Regions from separate parts of the Streptomyces krungchingensis genome, predicted to be linked through region 1. Evidence: riboswitches for the same ligand, from Rfam matches in the RefSeq annotation. Region 1 holds a riboswitch; the other holds the start of a gene.
What was found. Region 1 has a riboswitch for glycine ahead of gcvT (glycine cleavage system aminomethyltransferase GcvT). Riboswitches for the same ligand answer to the same signal wherever they lie in the genome.
Positions count from the first base shown of each region.

Region 1 (6,302 bases):
GCCCAGCGCGTCGAGCGGGAGGGTGCGGGCGTCGCCCTCCCACTGGGAGAGCTCGACGCCGATGAACATCACCGGGTCGCCGCCCTCGATGCTGGCCAGGCAGCGGCGGGCGCTGATCACGACGCCGGTCGCGGCGAACTCGGCCGACGCGGCGGACAGGAAGTCCACCGGGTCGTCCTGCCAGTCGGGCTCGAACAGCCGCACCCGGCCGCCGCTCGCCGGCCCGTCCAGCGGGGTCCGCCCCGCCCGGCACAGCTCGGCCACCGCGAGGGGCGGCAGCGGTACGCCGACCACGCCGTCCGGGTTGACCGCGATGCCGACCTGGGGCGGCAAGCCCCGGGCGAACTCGACGGCGGGCGCGATCGTGTACGAGAGACGGCCGCCGGTGACCTGGCGGAACTGCTCCTCGGAGCTGAACACGGGGACGTACGCCTGGCCCTCGATCTCCAGCGTCGGCAGGTCGAGGGGGCCGCTGTGCGGACCGCCGCCTTTCGGCAGGGGCACCCAGACGAAGCTGCGGCCGAGGACCTCGACGATGCGGGCACCGGCCGAGGGCACGCCGAGCGAGGCGGACAGCACCTCCTCCAGCTCGTTGCCGGGCCATCCGCCGTGCGGATGGGGGTGCGCCTGTGCCGGGAAGTCCATCTGTCTACCGCCTGCTTCGAACCACTGTTCCGGCTGGAAAGATTAGTGGGCGCCGGTGACGGCCCGGCCGTCGAAGTCGATCCGGCGCAGCACGTCCGCCGCCTCACGGTCGATGAGCACCGCCGAGCCGCACCCCTCGGGCAGGTCGCCCTTCTCCACGGCGCGCAGCAGCCGGGTCACGGCTCCGCGATGCCGCGCGAAGGCGTAGCGCGAGACACCGCGGCCCCGGTCGTGCTGGCCCCGGAGCGCCGTGCCGGGCGGGACGTCGAGCAGCAGCAGGTGCAGCGAGCCGCCCCGGCGCCGGGCCTCCCGGGCCAGCCAGCGGCGCACCCAGGCCTGCGTGCCGCAGTCGTGCACGACGACGCCGGCGCCGGAGCGCAGCGCGCGACGCAGCCCCGCGTAGTGCGCGAGGCGGACGAAGGGGCGGTAGACCGCGTACGGCAGCCATCGGGCCATCCCGGCGTCCCAGCGGTCACGGGTGTCCTGGGAGTCGATGCGCGGGCCCGTGACGGCACGGCGCATCAGGGTCGACTTGCCGCTGCCGGGCAGCCCCGTGACCACCACGACGTCGGACGCCCCGAAGAGCAGGCCGTGCGGGCTGTGCCCGGCGCGGGCCCTGAGGTCGCGGACGACGGCCGCCGGGAGCGGGCCGCAGGCCTCCCGGGCCGGGGCGCCGGGTTGCTTGGGCAGGGCAATTCCCGAGGTCGTCGCGTACGCCGTGGTCCTGTTCACCGTGATCGTCCTCCCCTTGGGTGTGGAGTCCCATCCCCGTCGAGTGTAAAGAGAAGGTAATGCGTCGTCTCTCTCGTTTCCGTACTCGGACTGCCACAGGCCGGTTACAGATGCGGACTGCCCCGATCGGACGGCGCGTGCAATGATGTGCGCGCCAACTGCATACCGGCCGCTTGAATCCGCGCGGGAGAGTCCTGGGGTACGAGTCCCCGGGCGCCGAAGGAGCAAGTCCCTCCCTTGAATCTCTCAGGCCCCGTTACCGCGCGGGCGAGGCACATCTGAAAAGCGGGCCGCTGACCAGTGGCTCCACCCAAGGTGCAAGTCATGACCACCGTTTCGTGGGGTCGTGGCGAACCTCTCAGGTTCCGATGACAGATGGGGAGGAACGACCTCGCCGTCATGCCTTGGGAGCCCCACCGATGAGCAGCAACGCACCCCGTCACACCGCGCTCGATGCCCTGCATCGCTCGCTCGGCGCGACGATGACCGACTTCGCAGGCTGGGACATGCCCCTGCGGTACGGCTCCGAGCGCGACGAGCACCTCGCCGTCCGCACGAATGCCGGTCTGTTCGACCTCTCGCACATGGGCGAGATCACCGTCACCGGGCCGCAGGCCGCCGCCCTGCTGAACTACGCCCTGGTCGGCAACATCGCCTCCGTCGGCGTCGGCCGCGCGCGCTACACGATGATCTGCCAGGAGGACGGCGGCATCCTCGACGACCTGATCGTCTACCGGCTCGCCGAGACCGAGTACATGGTCGTCGCCAACGCCTCCAACGCCCAGGTGGTCCTCGACGCGCTCACCGAGCGTGCGGACGGGTTCGACGCCGAGGTCCGCGACGACCGCGACGCGTACGCCCTGATCGCCGTGCAGGGCCCCGAGTCCCCCGGCATCCTCAAGTCGCTCACCGACGCGGACCTGGACGGCCTGAAGTACTACGCGGGCCTGCCGGGCACCGTGGCCGGCGTCCCGGCGCTCATCGCCCGCACCGGCTACACCGGTGAGGACGGCTTCGAGCTGTTCGTGGCGCCCGCGGACGCCGAGCGGCTGTGGCAGGCACTGACCGAGGCGGGCGCCCCCGTCGGCCTCGTCCCCTGCGGCCTGTCCTGCCGCGACACGCTGCGCCTGGAGGCCGGCATGCCGCTGTACGGGCACGAGCTGACCACCTCGCTGACGCCCTTCGACGCCGGGCTCGGGCGGGTCGTGAAGTTCGAGAAGGAGGGCGACTTCGTGGGGCGCAAGGCCCTGGAGGCCGCCGCCGAGCGGGCCGAGAAGAACCCTCCGCGGGTGCTCGTCGGCCTGATCGCCGAGGGCCGTCGTGTGCCGCGCGCCGGGTACACCGTCGTCGCCGGCGGCACGGTGATCGGCGAGGTCACCTCGGGCGCCCCCTCCCCGACGCTGGGCAAGCCGATCGCGATCGCGTACGTCGACGCCGCGCACGCGGCGCCCGGGTCCGCCGGGGTCGGCGTGGACATCCGGGGCAGCCACGAGCCGTACGAGGTCGTGGCCCTGCCGTTCTACAAGCGCCAGAAGTAGGCACCGGGCGCGCGACGGGCGCCATGGGCACCGGAAGGAAGCGGACCGAGGGAGCGCCGCGGGGGTACCCGCGCGCGTTGGTGCGTGACCTGTGCCCCGGCGTGCCGTCTCGTATCCCATGACCACCCCTCCCCCGTTCCCGGCTTCGTCCGGGCACGGGGTACCCCCGACATCAGCAGTCCCCCGCGTACAGGAGAATTCAGGCCATGAGCAACCCCCAGCAGCTGCGCTACAGCAAGGAGCACGAGTGGCTGTCGGTCGCCGAGGACGGCGTCTCGACGGTCGGCATCACCGAGTTCGCGGCCAACGCGCTCGGCGACGTCGTCTACGCCCAGCTTCCGGAGGTCGGTGACACGGTGACCGCGGGCGAGTCCTGCGGCGAGCTGGAGTCGACCAAGTCGGTCAGCGACCTCTACGCGCCGGTCACCGGCGAGGTCGTCGAGGCCAACCAGGACGTGGTGGACGACCCGTCGCTGGTGAACTCCGCCCCCTTCGAGGGCGGCTGGCTGTTCAAGGTACGCGTCACGGACGAGCCGGAGGACCTCATGTCCGCGGACGAGTACACCGCTTTCACCGCCGGCTGAGGAGTCACCGCATGTCGCTTCTGAACACGCCCCTTCACGAACTGGACCCGGACGTCGCCGCCGCCGTCGACGCCGAGCTGCACCGCCAGCAGTCCACCCTGGAGATGATCGCGTCGGAGAACTTCGCTCCGGTCGCGGTCATGGAGGCCCAGGGTTCGGTCCTCACCAACAAGTACGCCGAGGGCTACCCCGGCCGCCGCTACTACGGCGGCTGCGAGCACGTCGACGTGGTCGAGCAGATCGCCATCGACCGCATCAAGGCGCTCTTCGGTGCCGAGCACGCGAACGTGCAGCCGCACTCGGGCGCCCAGGCCAACGCGGCCGCGATGTTCGCGCTGCTCAAGCCGGGCGACACGATCATGGGTCTGAACCTCGCGCACGGCGGGCACCTGACCCACGGCATGAAGATCAACTTCTCCGGCAAGCTGTACGACGTGGTCGCCTACCACGTGGACGACGAGACCGGCCAGGTCGACATGGCCGAGGTCGAGCGCCTGGCCAAGGAGTCCCGGCCGAAGCTGATCGTGGCGGGCTGGTCGGCCTACCCGCGTCAGCTCGACTTCGCGGAGTTCCGCCGCATCGCCGACGAGGTCGGCGCGTACCTCATGGTGGACATGGCGCACTTCGCCGGCCTGGTCGCCGCGGGTCTGCACCCCAACCCGGTGCCGCACGCCCACGTCGTCACCACGACCACCCACAAGACGCTGGGCGGCCCGCGCGGCGGTGTGATCCTCTCGACGGCCGAGCTGGCCAAGAAGATCAACTCCGCGGTCTTCCCCGGTCAGCAGGGCGGCCCGCTGGAGCACGTGATCGCGGCCAAGGCCGTCTCGTTCAAGGTCGCCGCCTCGGACGAGTTCAAGGAGCGCCAGCAGCGCACGCTGGAGGGTGCCCGCATCCTGGCCGAGCGCCTCGTCCAGGACGACGTGAAGGCCGTGGGCGTGGACGTCCTGTCCGGCGGCACGGACGTGCACCTGGTCCTGGTGGACCTGCGCAACTCCGAGCTGGACGGGCAGCAGGCCGAGGACCGCCTCCACGAGGTCGGCATCACGGTCAACCGCAACGCCATCCCCAACGACCCGCGTCCGCCCATGGTCACCTCCGGCCTGCGCATCGGCACGCCCGCCCTCGCCACCCGCGGCTTCCAGGCCGAGGACTTCACCGAGGTCGCGGACATCATCGCCGAGGCGCTCAAGCCGTCCCACGACGCCGCGTCCCTGAAGGCCCGCGTGTCCGCTCTGGCGGACAAGCACCCGCTGTACCCCGGCCTGAAGTAATTTCGTACGCTTTCTGGCGTACGTTTTGGTTCGTACGGTCCCCTTCGTACGGACGTCCGGGGCACCGCGCACACTGGATACCGAGCGCGGTGCCCCGTTCCATGCAGTCCCCGCAGTCCCTGCACCACCTCCACCGGACAACGGCGTCCGGCGCGACCACCAAGGAGTTCCCGTGGCCATCTCGGTCTTCGACCTGTTCTCGATCGGCATCGGCCCGTCCAGCTCCCACACCGTGGGCCCGATGCGCGCGGCCCGCATGTTCGCCCGCCGCCTGCGCAACGAGGGACTGCTCGACCAGGTGACCTCCATACGCGCCGAGCTCTACGGCTCCCTCGGCGCGACCGGCCACGGCCACGGCACCCCCAAGGCGGTCCTGCTCGGCCTGGAGGGCGCCTCCCCGCGCACCGTGGACGTCGAGGGCGCCGACGAACGCGTCGAGGCGATCAAGTCCTCCGGGCGGATCAACCTGCTCGGCGAGCGGGAGATCGGCTTCGCCTTCGACGACGACCTGGTCCTGCACCGCCGCAAGGCCCTGCCGTACCACGCCAACGGCATGACCGTCTTCGCGTACGACGCCTCCGGCGATCTCGTGCTGGAGAAGACGTACTACTCCGTGGGCGGCGGCTTCGTCGTCGACGAGGACGCGGTCGGCGAGGACCGCATCAAGCTCGACGACACCGTCCTGAAGTACCCCTTCCGCACCGGCGACGAGCTGCTGCGGCTGACCCGCGAGACCGGTCTGTCGATCTCCGCGCTGATGCTGGAGAACGAGCGGGCCTGGCGCACCGAGGAGGAGATCCGCGAGGGGCTCCTCGGCATCTGGCGCGTCATGCAGGCGTGCGTCTCGCGCGGCATGAGCCGCGAGGGCATCCTGCCCGGCGGCCTGAAGGTGCGCAGGAGGGCCGCCGTCTCCGCCCGCCAGCTGCGCGCCGAGGGCGACCCGCTGGCCCACGCCATGGAGTGGATCACCCTCTACGCGATGGCCGTGAACGAGGAGAACGCGGCGGGCGGCCGCGTCGTCACCGCCCCCACCAACGGCGCCGCGGGCATCATCCCGGCGGTCCTGCACTACTACATCAACTTCGTGCCGGGCGCGGACGAGGACGGCGTCGTCCGCTTCCTGCTCGCCGCCGGCGCCATCGGCATGCTCTTCAAGGAGAACGCCTCCATCTCCGGCGCCGAGGTCGGCTGCCAGGGCGAGGTCGGCTCCGCCTGCTCGATGGCGGCGGGCGCCCTCGCCGAGGTCCTCGGCGGCAGCCCGGAGCAGGTCGAGAACGCCGCCGAGATCGGCATGGAGCACAACCTGGGCCTGACCTGCGACCCGGTCGGCGGCCTCGTCCAGATCCCGTGCATCGAGCGCAACGGCATGGCGTCCGTGAAGGCCGTGACCGCCGCGAAGATGGCGATGCGCGGCGACGGCTCCCACAAGGTCTCCCTCGACAAGGTCATCAAGACGATGAAGGACACCGGCGCGGACATGAGCGTCAAGTACAAGGAGACGGCGCGCGGCGGCCTGGCGGTCAACATCA
Region 1 covers NZ_JBPUKY010000001.1:7,227,979-7,234,280, reverse strand. Annotated here, with positions in the region: gene ACSYGO_RS31800 (enhanced serine sensitivity protein SseB) at 1-645, opposite strand, end outside; gene ACSYGO_RS31795 (AAA family ATPase) at 688-1,383, opposite strand; glycine riboswitch at 1,552-1,649, shown strand; glycine riboswitch at 1,650-1,762, shown strand; gene gcvT (glycine cleavage system aminomethyltransferase GcvT) at 1,797-2,915, shown strand; gene gcvH (glycine cleavage system protein GcvH) at 3,122-3,499, shown strand; gene glyA (serine hydroxymethyltransferase) at 3,511-4,773, shown strand; gene ACSYGO_RS31775 (L-serine ammonia-lyase) at 4,946-6,302, shown strand, end outside.

Region 2 (6,302 bases), 4.9 Mb from region 1:
CGGCTGGTCTTCTACGCGAGCCAGCGGGCCATCTGACCCTCCCCCAGACTCGGTCAGGGGGGACCCCAGGGAAGGTCCATGCTTCAAACACCGAGCGGCGGTGCCGGCAGCGGTACCGCCGCCACGGACAGTGGGCTGATGAGCATCGGCGTGGTCCTGAACGCACTGCGCGACGAGTTCCCCGAAGTCACCATCTCCAAGATCAGGTTCCTGGAGTCGGAGGGGCTCGTCGAGCCGCGGCGGACTCCCTCGGGGTACCGCAAGTTCAGCGCCCACGACGTCGAGCGCCTCGGTCACGTCCTGAGGATGCAGCGGGACCACTATCTGCCCCTCAAGGTGATCCGCGAGCACCTGGAGGCCCTGGAGCGCGGTGAGCCCGTACGTCTGCCGTCCGTGGGCCGTCAGCGCGACGCGGGGGACGGCGAACCCCTGGGCGACTTCCTGGGCGAGCCCGAGGCGCCCACGGCGGCCCGTGTGGGCCGTGCCGAGCTGCTGGCCGCAGCGGAGATCGACGAGCGGGACCTGGCGGAGTGGGAGTCGTACGGGCTGATCGCGCCGCTGGCGGACGGCGTGTACGACGCCGAGGCGGTGACCGTCGCGACGCTGGTGGTCGAGCTGGGGCGGTTCGGGATCGAGCCGCGTCACCTGCGTGCGATGAAGGCCGCCGCGGAGCGTGACGCAGGGCTCGTGGACCAGGTGGTGGCCCCGCTGCGGCGCCATCGCAACCCGCAGACGCGGGCGCACGCCGAGGCCCGTACGAAGGAGCTCGCGGGGCTCACGGTGAAGCTGCACGCGGCGCTCGTGCAGACCGCGCTGGGCGTACGACTGCCCTGAACCGGGGCGCCGGCCGGGGCTCCGGATCGTCCACCCGTTCTGTGCCCGACTACCCAAACGTCCCGGGCACGGCCTAGGGTTGCTGTGTGAACGAGCTCGATGTCGTAGGTGTCCGGGTCGAAATGCCCTCCAACCAACCGATCGTGCTTCTGCGTGAAGTGGGAGGCGACCGGTACCTCCCCATCTGGATCGGACCGGGGGAGGCGACCGCGATCGCCTTCGCCCAGCAGGGCATGGCCCCCGCGCGACCGCTGACCCACGACCTGTTCAAGGACGTGCTGGAGGCCGTGGGCCAGGAGCTCACCGAGGTACGCATCACGGACCTGCGTGAGGGCGTCTTCTACGCGGAGCTGGTCTTCGCCAGCGGGGTCGAGGTCAGCGCACGGCCGTCCGACGCCATAGCGCTGGCACTGCGCACCGGGACGCCGATCTACGGCAGCGACGGCGTGCTCGACGACGCCGGCATCGCGATCCCGGACGAGCAGGAGGACGAGGTCGAGAAGTTCCGCGAGTTCCTCGACCAGATCTCGCCCGAGGACTTCGGCACCAACAGCCAGTGAGGCCCCGCGACCGCTCGTCGGTGGTGTCCGCGAAGGCGCGCCGGTCCCGGCGGCAATTGCCCGTGGCCAGTGTGGTGCGCCGCGGCCCGGGCCGCGAGCATTCGGCTAGCCTTTCCCCGCGGTGGGGCACGAGAAACCACTCTTAGGGTGATTATCACTCGGCGTGCCGAGTGTGGCGATCGTTGACGCACCCGTGGTGACTGCCTACCGTCGAGAAGGCAGGTCAAGGACGGAGGTCGGCGTGAGAAACAGCGGCGACGGTACGGCTGGGGGTGCCCCCGGACACGGTCCGGGGGAGAGCGGCCCGTACCCTCCCACCAGCGCTCGGCTCCGCTCGAGCAGGGGGTATCCCGACCACGGCAGCACGGGCGAGCACGCTCCGATGCGGCCGACGGCGGTCCCGGACGAGGGAGGGGCCGTTACCGAGGAGATCGGCTACCGCGGTCCCACGGCATGTGCCGCCGCGGGCATCACCTACCGGCAACTGGACTACTGGGCGAGGACCGGGCTCGTCGAGCCGAGCGTGCGGCCCGCCTACGGATCCGGGACGCAGCGGCTCTACAGCTTCCGTGACGTCGTCGTCCTGAAGATCGTCAAGCGGTTCCTCGACACAGGTGTGTCGCTGCAGAACATCCGCACCACGGTCCAGCACCTCAGGGAGCGCGGCTTCCGGGACCTGGAGCGGATGACGCTGATGAGCGACGGCGCGACGGTCTACGAGTGCACCTCGCCCGACGACGTCCACGCGCTGCTCCAGGGCGGCCAGGGAGTCTTCGGGATCGCCGTGGGAGTGGTGTGGCGGGACGTCGAAGGCGCCCTGTCGCAGCTGCACGGAGAGCGTGTGGACACCGGCGAGACGCTCGTCGGGCACAATCCCGCGGACGAGCTGGCACGGCGGCGCAACCGGGCTGTGTGACCCGCTGGGCGTCCCCGTGAGAGGCGTGCCGCTTCGCGGGCCGTCCCGTGGGCGGCGGGCCGCGCAGGGGCATTGTCAGTGGCGTGGTGCAGCATCGGACATGTGAGAACCGCGCCCACGATCCTGCATCTCGACATGGATGCCTTCTTCGCCTCGGCGGAACAGGCGTCCAAGCCGAGCCTGCGCGGGAAAGCGGTCGTCGTGGGCGGGCTCGGACCGCGCGGAGTCGTCGCCACCGCGTCGTACGAGGCCCGGGTCTTCGGTGTCCACTCGGCGATGCCCATGGCCCAGGCCCGCCGCCTCGCACCGAACGCCGCGTATCTCGTGCCCCGCTTCGGCCTCTACAAGGAGGTCAGCGAGCAGGTGATGGCGCTGCTGCGGGCCCTGTCGCCCCTGGTGGAGCCGCTGAGCCTGGACGAGGCCTTCGTGGACCTGGAAGCGGGAGACGCGGCCTGGGACGAGGGCTCCGCACGGCGCGCCGGGGTGAAGCTGCGCGCGGACATCCGTGCCGTCACCGGACTCACGGGCTCGGTGGGCCTCGCCGCGTCCAAGATGCTCGCGAAGATCGCCTCCGAGCAGGCCAAGCCCGACGGACTGGTCCTGATAGAGCCCGGCACCGAGCGCGCGCTGCTGGGGCCGATGTCGGTGCGGACGCTGCCCGGCGTGGGCCCCGCGACCGGAGACCATCTGCGGCGGGCCGGGATCACCACGGTCGAGGAGATCGCCGAGGCCGGCGAGGACGAGCTCGTACGGCTGCTGGGGAAGGCGCACGGACACGCGCTGTACGCGATGGCGCTGGCGCACGACGAGCGGCCCGTGGTCGCCGAGCGGGAGACGAAGTCCGTCTCGGTCGAAGACACCTATGACGTGGACATCCACGACCGGATGCGGGTCGGTCTGGAGGTGCAGCGGCTCGCCGACCGCTGCGTGCAGCGGCTGCGCGGGGCGGGGCTGTCGGGGCGGACCATCGTTTTGAAGGTGCGGAGGTACGACTTCTCGACGCTCACCCGGTCCGAGACGCTGCGGGGGCCCACGGACGATCCGGCGGTCGTGCGGGAGGCCGCCGCGCGGCTCCTGGAGGCCGTGGACACGACCGGTGGGGTGCGGCTGCTGGGGGTCGGGGTCTCGGGGCTCGCCGACTACACGCAGGAGGACCTGTTCGCGCAGGCGCAGGCCCATGCCGCGGCGGAGGAGCCCCCCGGCCAGGCGCACCCCGCAGACGAGGGGTCGCGCGAGTCCGGGGCGTCACCGGACGCGCCCGCCGAGCGCCGGTGGCCCGCCGGGCACGACGTGCGGCATGCCGAGCACGGGCACGGCTGGGTCCAGGGCAGCGGCCTGGGGCGGGTCACGGTGCGGTTCGAGACGCCCTACTCCGCGCCGGGGCGGGTCAAGACGTTCCGGACCGACGACCCCGGGCTGGAGCCGGCCGATCCGCTGCCCCTGGTCGCTCCGGTGGTTTCCCCGGACGCGTTGGAGCATCCGGGTCAGGGCTCGTCCGAGCCCGCGACCTTGCCGAAGTCACGGTCCGGCGGAGGCGGGGAGGGGGCCGCCACGTCGAGTCCGTAGTGGTGGTAGAGCTGGAGCTCCTGCTCGGGCGAGAGGTGCCGGCCCACGCCGAAGTCGGGAGCGTCCTTGATCAGGGCCCGGTCGAAGGGGATGCGCAGGGCCCCTTCCACGAGTTCACTGGGCTCCAGAGGCACGAAAGCGTCCCTGCTGAAGAGGCCTGTGCGTATGGCCGCCCACTCCGGAACACCGGTCGCGTCGTCGAGGTACACCTCGTCGATCGTGCCGATCTTGGTGCCATTGCGGTCGAACGCCTTGCGGCCGATCAGGTTGCGCGGATCGATGTCGGTCTGCACGTGCCCTCCACTTGGTCGCAACTCATCCGTAAGCACTACAAAAGAGCACATTCAGGCAGGCGGCCACTCGAAGGATCGTGTCTTGTCCTCGCTGGTAGGCTGACAGCGGCTGCTGACCCCGTGCGGGAGAGTCCTCCAGACTTCATCGGAGGCGCCGAAGGAGCAAATCCTCCCCGGAATCTCTCAGGCTCACGTACCGCACGGACGAGGTCACTCTGGAAAGCAGGGCGGTCGCCGACGGCTTCCGCTCTCACCGACGGTGAAAACCGGCACGTCGGACGGGCCGGTGAAACTCTCAGGTTGAGATGACAGAGGGGGAGGCCGTCGGGGTACCCGTGCCGGGGTGCCCCTCGAAGGTCGCGTCAGACCAGGAGGCCTCCGCAATGACCGTCCACCGCATTCCGCTCTCCGAGCTCGAACAGGGAATCCCCTTCGAGCAGCGCCACATCGGGCCCGACCTCGAGGCCAGGGCCAAGATGCTCGCCCACGTCGGATACGGCTCGCTCGACGATCTGACGGCCGCCGCGGTGCCGGACGTGATCAAGAATGCCGAGGCTCTGAAGCTTCCCGGCGCGCGTACCGAGGCGGAGGTCCTCGCCGAGCTGCGTTCCCTCGCGGACCGCAACGAGGTGCTCGGTTCGATGATCGGCCTCGGTTACTACGGCACGTTCACGCCGCCGGTGATCCTGCGCAATGTCATGGAGAACCCGGCCTGGTACACCGCGTACACGCCGTACCAGCCGGAGATCTCGCAGGGCCGCCTGGAGGCGCTCCTCAACTTCCAGACCGTGGTCGCCGAGCTGACCGGGCTGCCGACCTCGGGCGCCTCGCTGCTCGACGAGGGCACCGCCGCCGCCGAGGCGATGGCGCTGTCCCGGCGCATGGGCAAGAACAAGAAGGGCCTCTTCCTGGTCGACGCGGACGCCCTGCCGCAGACCATCGCCGTCATAGAGACCCGCGCGGAGCCGACCGGCGTCGAGGTCGTCGTCGCCGACCTCAGCGAGGGCATCCCGGCCGAGATCGCCGAGCGCGACATCAACGGCGTGCTGCTCCAGTACCCCGGCGCCTCCGGTGCCGTACGCGACATCAAGGCGGTCGTCGACCAGGCCCACGAGCTCGGCGCGGTGGTCACCGTGGCCGCCGACCTCCTCGCCCTGACCCTGCTCACCTCGCCGGGCGACCTCGGCGCCGACATCGCCGTCGGTACGACGCAGCGTTTCGGTGTGCCGATGGGCTTCGGCGGTCCGCACGCCGGCTACATGGCGGTCCAGGAGAAGTTCGCCCGCAGCCTGCCCGGTCGCCTGGTCGGTGTGTCCGTCGACGCCGACGGACACAAGGCGTACCGCCTCGCCCTGCAGACGCGCGAGCAGCACATCCGCCGGGAGAAGGCCACCAGCAACATCTGCACCGCTCAGGTGCTGCTCGCCGTGATGGCCGGCATGTACGCCGTCTACCACGGCCCCGACGGTCTGCGGACCATCGCGCGACGCACCCACCGCTACGCCACCGTGCTCGCCGCGGGTCTGACGGCGGGCGGAGCCGAGGTCGTGCACGGTGCGTACTTCGACACGCTGACCGTGCGGGTCCCGGGCCGGGCTGCGGAGATCGTCGCCGCCGCCCGCGAGCACGGCGTCAACGTCCACCAGGCGGACGCCGACCACGTGTCGATCTCCTGCGACGAGACCACCACGCGCCGTGAGCTCGGCGCCGTGTGGACCGCGTTCGGTGTCGAGGGCGACGTCGAGGCGCTGGACGCCACCGCCGAGGACACCCTGCCGGTCGCGCTGCTGCGCACCGACGACTACCTCACCCACCCGGTGTTCCATCAGCACCGCTCCGAGACCGCGATGCTGCGCTACCTGCGCAAGCTGTCCGACCGCGACTACGCGCTCGACCGCGGCATGATCCCGCTGGGCTCCTGCACGATGAAGCTCAACGCGACCACGGAGATGGAGCCGGTCACCTGGCCCGAGTTCGGCCAGCTGCACCCCTTCGTCCCGGCCGAGCAGGCACAGGGCTACCTCACGCTGATCACGGAGCTCGAGGAGCGGCTCGCCGAGGTCACCGGGTACGACAAGGTCTCGCTCCAGCCCAACGCCGGTTCGCAGGGCGAGCTGGCCGGTCTGCTGGCCG
Region 2 covers NZ_JBPUKY010000001.1:2,312,874-2,319,175, reverse strand. Annotated here, with positions in the region: gene ACSYGO_RS10425 (FHA domain-containing protein) at 1-36, shown strand, start outside; gene ftsR (transcriptional regulator FtsR) at 79-834, shown strand; gene ACSYGO_RS10415 (bifunctional nuclease family protein) at 921-1,394, shown strand; gene ACSYGO_RS10410 (MerR family transcriptional regulator) at 1,636-2,310, shown strand; gene ACSYGO_RS10405 (DNA polymerase IV) at 2,413-3,876, shown strand; gene ACSYGO_RS10400 (PRC-barrel domain-containing protein) at 3,795-4,169, opposite strand; glycine riboswitch at 4,283-4,378, shown strand; gene gcvP (aminomethyl-transferring glycine dehydrogenase) at 4,553-6,302, shown strand, end outside.
Region 2: it holds a riboswitch for glycine, as region 1 does, so the genes downstream of both, gcvP (aminomethyl-transferring glycine dehydrogenase) here and gcvT (glycine cleavage system aminomethyltransferase GcvT) in region 1, are expected to answer to the same signal.